DNA from 4 places in the Rummeliibacillus sp. TYF-LIM-RU47 genome. Region 2 is predicted to be linked to each of the others. Evidence: riboswitches for the same ligand, from Rfam matches in the RefSeq annotation. Region 2 holds a riboswitch; each other region holds the start of a gene.
The links. Region 2 has a riboswitch for S-adenosylmethionine ahead of metK (methionine adenosyltransferase). Riboswitches for the same ligand answer to the same signal wherever they lie in the genome.
Positions count from the first base shown of each region.

Region 1: it holds a riboswitch for S-adenosylmethionine, as region 2 does, so the genes downstream of both, metA (homoserine O-acetyltransferase MetA) here and metK (methionine adenosyltransferase) in region 2, are expected to answer to the same signal.
Region 3: it holds a riboswitch for S-adenosylmethionine, as region 2 does, so the genes downstream of both, F0527_RS00205 (O-acetylhomoserine aminocarboxypropyltransferase/cysteine synthase family protein) here and metK (methionine adenosyltransferase) in region 2, are expected to answer to the same signal.
Region 4: it holds a riboswitch for S-adenosylmethionine, as region 2 does, so the genes downstream of both, metK (methionine adenosyltransferase) here and metK (methionine adenosyltransferase) in region 2, are expected to answer to the same signal.

Region 1 covers NZ_VVIR01000001.1:1,655,363-1,658,561, reverse strand. Annotated here, with positions in the region: gene F0527_RS08345 (methyl-accepting chemotaxis protein) at 1-1,305, shown strand, start outside; SAM riboswitch class I at 1,362-1,466, shown strand; gene metA (homoserine O-acetyltransferase MetA) at 1,543-2,451, shown strand; gene F0527_RS08335 (GTP-binding protein) at 2,530-3,199, shown strand, end outside.
Region 2 covers NZ_VVIR01000001.1:2,209,861-2,213,059, forward strand. Annotated here, with positions in the region: gene metK (methionine adenosyltransferase) at 146-1,339, opposite strand; SAM riboswitch class I at 1,587-1,704, opposite strand; gene pckA (phosphoenolpyruvate carboxykinase (ATP)) at 1,983-3,199, shown strand, end outside.
Region 3 covers NZ_VVIR01000001.1:24,270-27,468, forward strand. Annotated here, with positions in the region: gene F0527_RS00195 (YrzE family protein) at 1-297, shown strand, start outside; gene nfsA (oxygen-insensitive NADPH nitroreductase) at 351-1,082, opposite strand; SAM riboswitch class I at 1,259-1,370, shown strand; gene F0527_RS00205 (O-acetylhomoserine aminocarboxypropyltransferase/cysteine synthase family protein) at 1,480-2,775, shown strand; gene F0527_RS00210 (homoserine dehydrogenase) at 3,007-3,199, shown strand, end outside.
Region 4 covers NZ_VVIR01000001.1:1,528,889-1,532,087, forward strand. Annotated here, with positions in the region: gene F0527_RS07735 (heavy metal translocating P-type ATPase) at 1-1,194, shown strand, start outside; SAM riboswitch class I at 1,369-1,489, shown strand; gene metK (methionine adenosyltransferase) at 1,582-2,769, shown strand; gene F0527_RS07745 (aminotransferase class I/II-fold pyridoxal phosphate-dependent enzyme) at 2,769-3,199, shown strand, end outside.

The DNA.
Region 1 (3,199 bases), 550 kb from region 2:
GTGAAAAAAATGATGGTAAACAAAGAGAAGGTTGGTGTGGTGGAAGCATCAAATCAAGGCAAAAAAATGATTACGGTGTATAACACATTACCTAACTTGAATTGGAAGGTCGCTGCTGTTTATGAAAAGGAAAAAGTAGAACAGGCAGCACACGATATAAGAAACTTCTTTCTTATTTTTTCTATTATATTATTAGCCCTTTTATTTATTGTCTTAATTCTTATTATTTCTTCAATTACTAGACCTATTGCTGTTTTAAGAAAGTTAATGGACAAGGCATCTGGCGGAGATTTAAATGTTGCTGCAACCTATAATGGTTCTAATGAAGTAGGACAGCTATCGAATGATTTTAACTCCATGATAAACAGCATGAAATCCATTGTTCAAGTGGTAAATGGAACATCGCAAGAAGTAGGCCACCACTCTCAGCAACTTAACAAGCTTGTCGAAGAAACAACAGCTTCGAGCGAAGAAGTGACTGCTGCAATTGGAGAGATTGCTAAAGGAGTGAGTAACTCAGCTGAAAAGTCAGATCTTGCATTTGAACATGCTAATGCTTTAAGTAATCAAATTAACCAAATAAAGAATAAGACAATATCAATGCAAGACATTGCTGAACAAGCACAAGGAGTTAACAAAGAAGGTCAATCTCAAATGGAACAATTTCAGGCTGCCTTTTCTAGCTGGGAAAGTAATCTAATTAGTATGGCGGAAAAAATTGCATCTTTGGAAAAACAAATACTCTCTATTGATACAGTAATGGAAACCATACGAAATATTTCAAATCAAACGAATTTGTTGGCTTTAAATGCAAGCATCGAAGCGGCTCGAGCTGGTGATCAAGGGAAAGGGTTTGCAGTTGTAGCAGAAGAAGTAAGAAAATTAGCTGAGCAAACAGCTAAAGCCACAGAAGAAGTAAGAGAAACAGTACAGGCTCTGCAAAGAGAATCCAAAATAGTCACTGAACAAATGCATTCTACGAAAGACAAATTTCAAGATCAGTTGGTTGTGGTAGATTCTACTAGTGAATTGTTTAACAATATCTCTTCTTTAGTTTTACAGTTAGAAGAGGCTATTGATAATATTTCAAATGACACATTTAAGATCACAAGCTATAAAGATGAAGTAATAGACATGATTCAAGAGATGACAGCCACTTCTGAAGAATCAGCTGCAGCTTGTGAGGAAGTAAGTGCCTCTTCTTCCGAACAATTGGCAGCAATTGAAGCAGTTTTAAATTCGGCAGAGAAGCTTTCACACTTGAATAACAAACTTTCTGAATCAATCCAAAAGTTTAATTTATAGTTTTTAATTATTTGAATTTTTATAATAATTATGTTACGATCAATATAATTTTATATTTCTTATCAAGAGAAGCTGAGGGGAAGGCCCTATGACGCTTCAGCAACCTCTGTGTATGCAGAAAGGTGCTACATCCTGCAAGATTAAATCTTGGAAGATAAGAGTGCACGCATATCAATGCCCCTTTTCTTCTTGTAAGGAAAAGGGGTTTTTGTTTTATAAAGAAAAGGGGGTTATTTAATGCCAATTAATATTCCGAAAGATTTGCCGGCAACGGAATTATTAAAAAAAGAAAAGATTTTTGTCATGGATGAAAGTAGATCAAATCAACAGGATATCCGACCGCTTAACATTGCTATTTTAAACCTAATGCCCGAGAAAGAAAAAACCGAACTGCAGCTTCTTCGACTTTTAGGCAATACACCATTACAGGTTACTGTTACATTTTTACATACCGCTACGCATATCTCTAAAAATGTTAGCAAATCTCATTTAGATACATTCTATAAAACATTTAATGAAGTAAAAGAGTTTCGTTTTGACGGATTAATTATTACAGGTGCTCCAGTTGAGACGTTGGCCTTTGAAGAGGTGGATTACTGGGAAGAGATGAAAGAAATTCTTGAGTGGTCCAAAACTAATGTCACGACAACACTTCATATATGCTGGGGAGCGCAAGCAGCGCTTTATTATCATTATGGAATTGATAAATACTCATTAGATCAAAAATGTTTTGGTGTTTTTCAGCATACTGTTCAAGAGTCAACAGCAAAACTAATACGAGGGTTTAATGATGTGTTTGTAGCACCACATTCACGCCATACTTCTGTTTCGGTTCACGCAGTGGAGGAACATCCTAATTTATCTGTACTCTCTAAATCAGAAGAAGCAGGTTTGTTTATTGCTATATCAAACGACGAAAAAATGATTATGGTAACAGGTCATTTAGAATATGATGCTGAAACTTTAAGTGAAGAATTCAAACGCGATTTGGCTAGGGGTAATGACATAGCTATACCGAGTAATTACTATCCAGACGATAACCCTAATAATCAGCCGTTAAATACCTGGCGTTCGCATACACATCTTTTGTTCTCAAACTGGCTTAACTACTATGTTTATCAAGAAACACCTTATGAATGGGCATAGGTTAACTCTCATTCTCTATTGCTTATCTTTCTATTTGTTATAATAGACGAAAGAAGATACAAGAAAAGAGGATTATATGTGTTTGTGACTATTGGTATTTTAGCGCATGTGGATGCTGGAAAAACCACCTTATCCGAAAATTTATTATATCAATTTAATAGCATAAAAGAACGAGGGCGGGTGGACCACCAAAATGCTTTTCTAGACCATCATGCCATTGAAAGAGAACGGGGCATTACGATTTTTGCAGAACAAGGAAGGCTTGAAATGGAAGACGATACATATACCATTATCGATACGCCAGGGCACGTCGATTTTTCTCCAGAAATGGAGAGAGCAATTGCTGTAATGGATTATGCCATACTTGTTGTTAGCGCTTTAGATGGTGTACAGGGACATACAGAAACAGTTTGGTCTTTACTTAGAAAACATGACGTCCCCACCTTTATTTTTATTAATAAAATGGATGCAGATACAGCAAATGGTGAGGCAGTTTTACATGAGTTGCGGCAAAACTTGTCAAAGAACTTTGTTCCAATAACAAACGAATTTACAAATGGTAGAGTATCAGATCAACTGATTGAATGGGTAGCAGAGAGAGATGAAGAAATACTTGAAAAATATTTCAACCAATCTCTGCTTGAAGGGGATGTAAAGAAAGCTTTTCAAAAGATGATGATAGAAGGAAAGGCTTTTCCCTGTGCTTTTGGCTCTGCCTTAAAAGATGAAGGAATTACCGAATTCTTTG
Region 2 (3,199 bases):
TTATTTTTAAAGAATGGTTTGTTCACACCCTATTAAGAATAATGGAGAATAAAAACCAAAAACCCTATCACAAATGTGACAGGGTTCTCATAAGAATCAGCTTATCGCTTCAAGGAGGAAAAACCTCCATAGCATGAAATTCAATTTATTTAAACTTAGCTTTCAATTCTTCAGCTTTATCTGTATTTTCCCAAGGTACATTTAAATCAACACGACCGAAGTGTCCATAAGCCGCTGTTTGTTTATAGATTGGACGGCGAAGATCAAGCATTTTGATAATGCCTGCAGGACGCAAATCAAATGTCTCACGCACGGCTTCTACTAATTCGCTTTCTGTGACCTTTCCTGTACCAAATGTATCTACAGAGATAGAAACTGGCTGAGCTACACCGATCGCATAAGCTAATTGAACTTCTGCGCGCTCTGCTAAGCCTGCAGCTACAATATTTTTAGCTACATAACGTGCTGCATATGCTCCAGATCGGTCCACTTTTGTTGCATCTTTCCCTGAGAATGCACCGCCGCCATGACGCGCATACCCACCGTATGTGTCGACGATGATTTTGCGACCTGTAAGACCTGCATCCCCTTTTGGTCCACCAATTACAAAGCGGCCTGTTGGGTTAATGAAGTATTTTGTGTTTTCATCCAGTAATTCAGCTGGCACTACATTATTGATTACTGTTGATTTAAGATCTTGTTGAATTTGTTCTAAGGTTACATCTTCATCATGTTGAGTTGAGATAACAATTGTATCCACACGCACTGGATGGTTGTTTTCATCATACTCAATTGTTACTTGTGTTTTTCCATCCGGACGCAAGTATGCAAGTTGACCTGTCTTGCGAACCTCTGTTAAACGACGTGCCAATTTGTGCGCTAAGCTGATTGGAAGCGGCATTAACTCAGGTGTTTCATTGCAAGCATAGCCGAACATCAACCCTTGGTCCCCTGCACCAATTGCTTCGATATCTGCATCTGACATTTTTCCTTCACGAGCTTCCAGTGCTTGGTCTACACCTTGTGCAATATCAGGTGATTGTTCGCCAATTGCTACAAGTACTGCTAGGTTTTCTGCATCGAAACCGTATTTACCGCGTGTGTAACCAATTTCAGCTACTGTATCTCTTACAATTCCTTTGATGTCAACGTATGTTGAGGTCGTCACTTCTCCTGCAACAAGGACAAGGCCTGTTGTGACAGTTGTTTCACATGCAACTCGCGCATTCGGGTCTTTTGCAATAATGGCATCTAAAATGGCATCCGAAATTTGGTCACAAATTTTATCTGGATGTCCTTCTGTTACGCTTTCTGAAGTAAATAATCTTCTGTTAGTCATTTGGTTGGTTTCCTCCTAAATCAACGAGATCCTCTCGAAAGTGATACGGTACTCATTACCCATGTCCGTTTAAATGGATTAAACGCCAAGCTTTAGCTGCTTTTTAAACACGAGGATATAGAAAGTGCCCTTACATACATGCTATATATTAATATGAAACAAAATCAATTTGCCTCAATTTTTACACAAAAAAACCTTTCGCTCATTCGCACAATGAGGAAAGGATATGTTTCGTAAGCACCTTTCACTCTTATCGTTCAAGGAATATTCCTTGCATCAGATTAGCACCAGCACATTTAACACTTGATAAAATGCAGGTTGCCGGGTTTCTTAGGGCCTGACCCTCCACCAGCTCGGGATAAGAGTATCCGTTCTATAGCATATAGTAAGCGAATTGAACAAGAAAGTCAAATTTTCGATGAAAAATAAAGAAAAAAGTTGATTTTTGATGAATTTTGTTGTGTGATGTAGTTAAGCGTTTTCGTAAAGTAAATTAATGAATTAATTTATATAGAAAACTTTTAAAAAATAACGAGTTATTAGTATAGACTAATACGCTTAATGTGTTATACTAATTCTCGAAATGATTAATACTCACCCACTTAGCAAGGGTAATAATATAAAAAGGATGGTACGTACACAGATGAATTCAGTAGAAATTGCGAATGAACTGAATGATTTATTACAAGGGCGCAATATTTTAGAACAGCTTTCAGTTCCACAATTAGTGGAAAAAGCAACTTCACGTGGAGAAGCAATCTTAACGGTAGATGGTGCTGTTCGCGCAGTAACTGGCAAATATACAGGACGTTCTCCTAAAGATAAATTTATGGTAGAAGAAGAATCCTCTAAAGACAAAATTGATTGGGGCAAAATCAATCAACCTATTTCTTCAGAAGTTTTCGATTCATTATATACGAAAGTAGTAGACTATTTAAAAGAAAAAGAAGAAATTTTTGTTTTCAAAGGATTTGCGGGTGCTGACCCTTCATCCCGTCTTGGCATTCGTGTTGTGAACGAATTCGCATGGCATAATTTATTTGCACATCAATTATTCATCCGCCCTACAGCTGAAGAATTAGAAGAACATGAAGCAGATTTCACTATTGTTTCTGCTCCTACCTTTAAAGCTGATCCAGCAGTAGACGGAACATCTTCTGAAACATTCATTCTCGTATCTCTAGAAAAACGCATTATTTTAATCGGCGGCACAGAATATGCTGGCGAAATGAAAAAATCAATCTTCGGCATTATGAATTACCTATTACCACAACAAGGTATTCTGTCTATGCACTGCTCTGCAAATGTTGGTGAATCAGGCGATGTAGCATTATTCTTCGGCCTATCCGGTACAGGTAAAACGACTTTATCTGCTGACAGCAATCGCAAATTAATTGGTGATGATGAGCACGGCTGGTCAGACAATGGAGTATTCAATATTGAAGGAGGCTGCTATGCGAAAACAGTCAACCTTTCTGCTGAAAAAGAACCTGAAATCTATAATGCTATCAAATTTGGCACAGTGCTTGAGAATGTAACGATTGATCCAGAAACACGTATACCTGACTATGATGATACTACATTAACTCAAAATACACGTGCTGCATACCCAATCCAAAATATCGAAAATATTGCAAGTCCATCTGTAGGTGGTCACCCTAAAACAATTATTTTCTTAACAGCTGATGCGTTTGGCGTATTGCCTCCAATCAGTAAATTAACAAAAGAGCAAGCGATGTATCATTTCTTATCTGGCTTCACTTCCAAAATTCCTGGAACAGAACGCGGTGTCGTAGAACCAGAACCAGTATTCTCTACATGCTTTGGTGCTCCATTCTTCCCACTGCATGCTTCTGTATA
Region 3 (3,199 bases), 2.2 Mb from region 2:
AGGCAATATAAAACAATTATCTCCCGAATTGGCAACAGTTCGTTAAAAGGAACATCTGAAGCAGAAGAAAAAGAAGCTCAAGGAAAAATAGTCCGCGTTTATAAAGAAAAGAATGGGGATTTCACTACTGTTTCCTTCTTGCTAGATAATAAAGAAAATTATATTGTGAGTTCAGAAGTGGCTCCTCTCGCCGTCTATCTGAAAGAAGGTGACACTGTAAAGCTGAAATATGTGAATTCAAGCGAAGTCTTTTTACCAGTAAAAGAAATGGTTATAGAGGGAATCGAAGAAAAATAATTAAAAAAGCTCTATAAGGTAGACGAAAGCCAAAAACCTTATAGAGCTTTTTTCTATTTCCAAGTAAATCCTTTGGTTGCAAGAAAGTCTTTGATAAATGGACGACGCTGTTCAACTAAGAAATCAGCCATTTGTTTTGTCCAATTCGACATTTTTTGATTCGATGAACGATGTTGGTAGTATTCTTCTAATGTCGCATCATATTCATCAAGTAATGTATCGTATTTTTCTTCATCATAGCTATTTTCATGCAGCACGGCATCCAGTGGAAGTCTTGGTTTTGTTTCATTTCTTTTCGTCGGTTTTCCGATTGTCATGGCGAACATAGGGAAAACGTGTTCAGGCAGATTGAATAATTCGCTGATCTCAGCTGGGTTATTACGCGCACCGCCAATATAACAAATACCGTATCCTTCTGATTCAGCAGCAATAACAAAGTTTTGTGCAAATAGCGCTACGTCGGCTACGCCTGCAAGAAGGTTTTCAGCAGAATCAGCCACAATTTCTACACCTTGCTTTTTGCCGGCAGCCTCCAAACGCTTGAAGTCAACGCAGAATAAGAAAGAAGCACCTGCTGTTTTGAATTGGAACTCATTGTTAGAGAGCTCGCCTAATTTTTTCTTTTTGTCAGCATCAGTTACCCAGATGACACTGTATGCTTGGATGAAATGTGAGGTAGCAGCCATTTGTGCTGTTTCAATTAAATCTCGTACAACCTCTTTTGGTATCTCTTCACCTGTATATTTTCGAACAGATGAATGGCTACGCAATAAATCTTTAACCATCTGTAGAACAACTCCTATTTTGTGGATTTCTTTAATTAACTATAGGAGAAATTGTAGGAAATGACTAGCGAAACGAATCCGCTTGTATGTAATATTTAGAAATATCAAAAAATAGTATTGACTTTTTAAAATGCAATACCTATACTTACAACAACAAGATGGAACAGAATAAATTACCTTTATCAAGAGTGGCGGAGGGAAAGGCCCTGCGATGCCCGGCAACCAGTAAGTTATCTTACATGGTGCTAATTCCTACAGATTCTTTATTGCGGATCTGACAGATAAGGGGAGGAAAATGCTAATGACCCTCTTCTTATGTGAAGAAGGGTTTTTCTTTTGGAAAATCCTTGCCACATGCCTCAGATTTCCATCTCAAACTATATTAGGGGGAATTAGAATGACAGAATTTCGTAAAGAGACTTTAGCAGTACGTGGAGGCCAAACGCCTGATCCTACAACTGGTGCAATTGCAGTGCCGGTATACCGAACTACAGCCTATAGGTTTAATGATACAGAGCATGCAAGGAAATTATTCGCCTTGGAAGAGCCAGGTAACATTTATTCTCGAATCATGAATCCTACTGTTGATGTCTTTGAAAAACGAGTAGCCCTGCTTGAAGGTGGAACAGCAGCGGTTGCTTTATCATCAGGCATGGCGGCCATTTCATTTTCTATTTTAAATATAGCGCGTGCTGGTGATCATATAGTTTCAGCTGCGAGTGTATATGGAGGAACGTACAATTTATTTGCCAATACTTTGCCACGATACGGAATCAATACTACATTTGTAGATGAACGGAAGCTTGAAGATTTTGAAGGTGCAATCCAAAAAAATACAAAAGCGATTTATGTTGAAACGATTGGTAATCCTAGTCTTTCAGTAGCAGATATCGAAAGTATTGCGGATGTTGCCCATCGACACGAAATCCCTCTAATCATCGACAATACATTTGCATCACCGATTGGATGCAATCCTATCGAATATGGTGCTGATATTGTGATTCACTCTGCGACTAAGTGGATTGGCGGGCACGGTACGACAATCGGTGGTGTTGTGGTGGATGCAGGCAAGTTTGATTGGACACGAGGTAAATTCCCTGACTATACAGAAAGAGATGAATCCTATCATGGCATCCGATATGGCATTGATGTGAGTAATGCAGCTTTCACTACACGCCTGCGCGTACAATTGCTGCGCGACTTTGGGCCAACGCTTAGCCCAGATGCTGCCTTCCAGTTATTACAGGGTCTTGAAACACTGCATCTTCGTGTGCCTTATCATAATGAAAATGCTAGAAAGGTAGCTGAATACTTACGTCAGCATCCTCAGGTGGAATGGGTAGGATACAACGGCTTCTCTGATAGCGAATTCGCTCCTCTTGCCAAAAAATATCTAAAGAATGGTTATGGCTCTGTTCTTACATTTGGAATTAAAGGGGGCAGAGATGCTGGACGCGAATTTATCGACAATGTCGAATTGTTCTGCCACGTGGCAAATGTAGGAGATGCCCGCTCATTGATTATTCATCCAGCCTCTACTACTCATCAACAATTAAACAGTGAAGAGTTGAAAAAATCAGGCGTGCCAGAGGAATTAATTCGCTTATCTATTGGGTTAGAAGCAATCGATGATATCATCTCTGCACTAGAAGAAGCATTCACAAAGGTAAGCCCAAAAGTTGCAGCAAAATAATTTGTTAATGAGTTTCACTTCGCCTCAGGGAAATAGCAGCATTTCCTAAGATTTTTAAATAAATAAAGAAAAGAGTGATGGATTGTCTTGTCACTCTTTTCATTTTGAATTGAATGAACACACTGTAAATACATATGTCTTTTATGGGAGGAATTATCTTGTAAACATACTCTGTGTAAGCTAAAATCATCAGTATGTAGATTAATTGATTAAGAGAATGGAGGCGGTTTTTTGAAAAAGGTAAAGGTTGCTATATTAGGTTTCGGTACAGTTGGCCAGGGGGTCTATCGCATATTAACAGAAAAGCGCAGTCAATTGAAACGGATGCTAGGTGTCGACCTAGAAGTAGCAAAAATCCTCGTAAGCAATCCGAATAAGCCACGTCCTCACGCTGCTAAAGAGTTGCTGACAAATCAAATAGAGG
Region 4 (3,199 bases), 680 kb from region 2:
CCAACCGAAAATTTTATTACGAAATTTGCTCGTTATTACACACCGGTTGTTGTTATTGTAGCTGCTGCATTAGCTTTCATACCACCGCTATTGTTAAATGGCGCAACTTTTTCGGATTGGATTTATCGGGCGCTGGTATTCTTAGTTATCTCTTGTCCTTGTGCGTTGGTGGTTTCTATTCCATTAGGATTCTTTGGGGGAATAGGAGCAGCATCTAAGATGGGTATCTTGGTCAAAGGAAGCAACTATTTAGAAGCTCTAAATAATGTGAAGTATGTTGTGTTCGACAAGACGGGTACCTTAACCAAAGGCGTATTTGAAGTCACGACCATTTGCCCATCTGGTAATATTTCGAAAGAAGACCTATTGGAATATGCTGCTTTTGCTGAAACTCATTCCAATCACCCGATCGCACAGTCAATACGAAATGCATATGGGAAAGAATTAAGCGTTGACAATATACAAGAGTACAATGAAATTTCAGGCCACGGTACTGCAGTAACAGTTGATGGGAAAGAAATTTTAGCTGGAAATGCAAAACTAATGAACAAAGAAAACATAGCATTCAAGGAACCTAGTGAGATTGGAACGATTGTTCATATTGCCCTAAATCGTAATTATGCTGGGTATATTGTTATAGCAGATGAACTAAAAGAAGATTCTGTTCAAGCAGTTCGTTCTTTAAAAGAACTAGGCATAAAAAAGACCATCATGCTGACTGGTGATGCAGCATCTGTAGCGAAATCTGTGGGCGAGAAACTTGGGCTTGATGAGGTGCATGCTGAATTATTGCCGCAACACAAAGTAGAAGAAATCGAAAAAATTGATGCCCAGAAAAATTCTAAAGAAAAGTTAATTTTTGTTGGGGATGGTATCAATGATACACCTGTATTAGCTCGTGCTGATGTCGGAATGGCAATGGGAGGATTAGGATCAGATGCAGCGATTGAAGCAGCAGATATCGTTATAATGACCGATGAACCTTCTAAGATACCAGCAGCTATAGGTATTGCAAAACGGACACGAGTGATTGTGTGGCAAAATATTCTCTTTGCATTAGGTGTGAAAGGTATATTCCTGCTATTAGGTGCCTTTGGCATTGCCACTATGTGGGAAGCAGTATTCTCTGACGTTGGGGTTACATTGCTAGCTGTGTTAAATGCCATGCGTGTCCTTCGAGTACCGAACCGCTAATTTTCTATCGTGAGAACCCCAAAACTCTAAGTGTTAAAAGAGTTTTGGGGTTTTATTTATCATTATTGAGGGCTTTTTTAGTAGATTTTTAATTCAACAAAATAAAAAAGTTTTAAAAATAGATTGACAGTCAAAAAGAATTCAATTACTATAAGCCTTAGCAAAATAAAGTTGCTCTTATTAAAAACCGTTGAGACGAGGGGTCTAAGATACGGTGGCAAACCAAACTGATATTTATCAGTTCATGGGGCTCAACCTGAGCACAAAATGTACAAAGTTTTGTGAACGATAAGAGGATAAGCAGTTGATATTAATCGAAGCTTTCCTTCTAATGGTTGGAGAGCTTTTTTGTATGCTAATATTTACATTTTTTAGTAGGAGAGGATTATATTGACTGAAAAAATTTTATTTACTTCGGAATCTGTGTCAGAAGGACATCCCGATAAAATCGCAGACCAAATCTCGGATGCTGTATTAGATGCAGCTTTAGCTCAAGATCCATTTTCAAGAGTTGCATGTGAAGTATTTACTACAACAAATATGGTTATTATCGGGGGAGAAATCACAACTTCTGCCATATTAGATATTGAAAGAATTGCTCGTGACACACTACTTGAGATTGGTTACAGTGATGCACAATTCGGTATTGACGGACATACTTGCAATATTCAAGTACTTGTTCATACACAATCACCAGATATTGCAATGGGTGTCGATTCTTCAAGTGATCTAAAGGAGATTGGAGCAGGAGATCAAGGGATAATGTTTGGCTATGCAACGGATGAAACAGAAACATATATGCCGCTTGCAATTGAAATCGCTCATACCTTGATGAAAAAAGCTTCTTTCTTAAGAAAAATTGGAGACTTTAAATGGGCACGCCCAGATATGAAATCTCAAGTGACGATCGACTATACAAATCCGACTAAACCAAGAATAGAAACAATATTACTCTCTATTCAGCATGATGAAGATGTAAATATGGCTGAATTCAAGAATTATATAAACGAACAGATTGTACAAGAAACAATTCGCACATTTGGAATGAATGAAGATGTAAATACATTAATCAATCCAACAGGGCGTTTCGTTATTGGAGGACCACATGGCGATGCAGGTCTTACCGGCCGTAAGATTATCGTGGATACTTATGGAGGAGCAGCAAAACACGGAGGCGGCGCATTTTCAGGGAAAGATTGTACAAAAGTAGACCGCTCAGCAGCTTATGCAGCTCGTTATGTTGCTAAAAATATTGTAGCTGCTAAATTTGCCAAACGTTGTGAAATCCAACTTTCTTATGCAATAGGGGTTAGTGAGCCAATAAGTATCGCAATTGATACCTTCGGAACAGAAACCGTAGACAAAGATCAACTACTGCAAGCTATTCGCAAGACATTCGATTTAACACCTGGAGGAATTATCAATATGCTTAATCTTCGGAATCCTCAGTTCAAACAGGTAGCAGCATATGGACACTTTGGGCGACATGATTTAAATTTGCCATGGGAACAGCTTGATAAAGTAAGTGCTTTAAGGGAAGCCGTTGCAGGCGATTTAGCAGGAGCAACTCGTTAATGGCACAAGTGCTGCAAGAAATCCTTAACGAAAAATATGATATTTGTTCCCAAGAACGGATGCCGTTGTTTGAAGCGCTTGTTAACTATGCAAAGAAAAATACCACCCCTTTTGATGTGCCGGGGCATAAAATGGGAGCTTTAAAAAGCCCATTAAACGATGTCTTTAGTGACTTTACGATGAAAATGGATGTCAATTCGATGAAAGAATTGGATTTATTAAGCCATCCGTCATCAGTCATTCAAGAGGCACAACAGTTAGCAGCAGAAGCTTTTAGGGCAAAAGCGGCGTATTTTTTAGTCAATGGAACATCGATTGGTATCTTAGCTATGATTCTATCGGCGTGTAAGCCAGGGGATCATATACTGGTTCCAAGAAACTGTCATAAATCAGTAATGAATGGCATAATTTTGAGCGGCGCCTGTCCAGT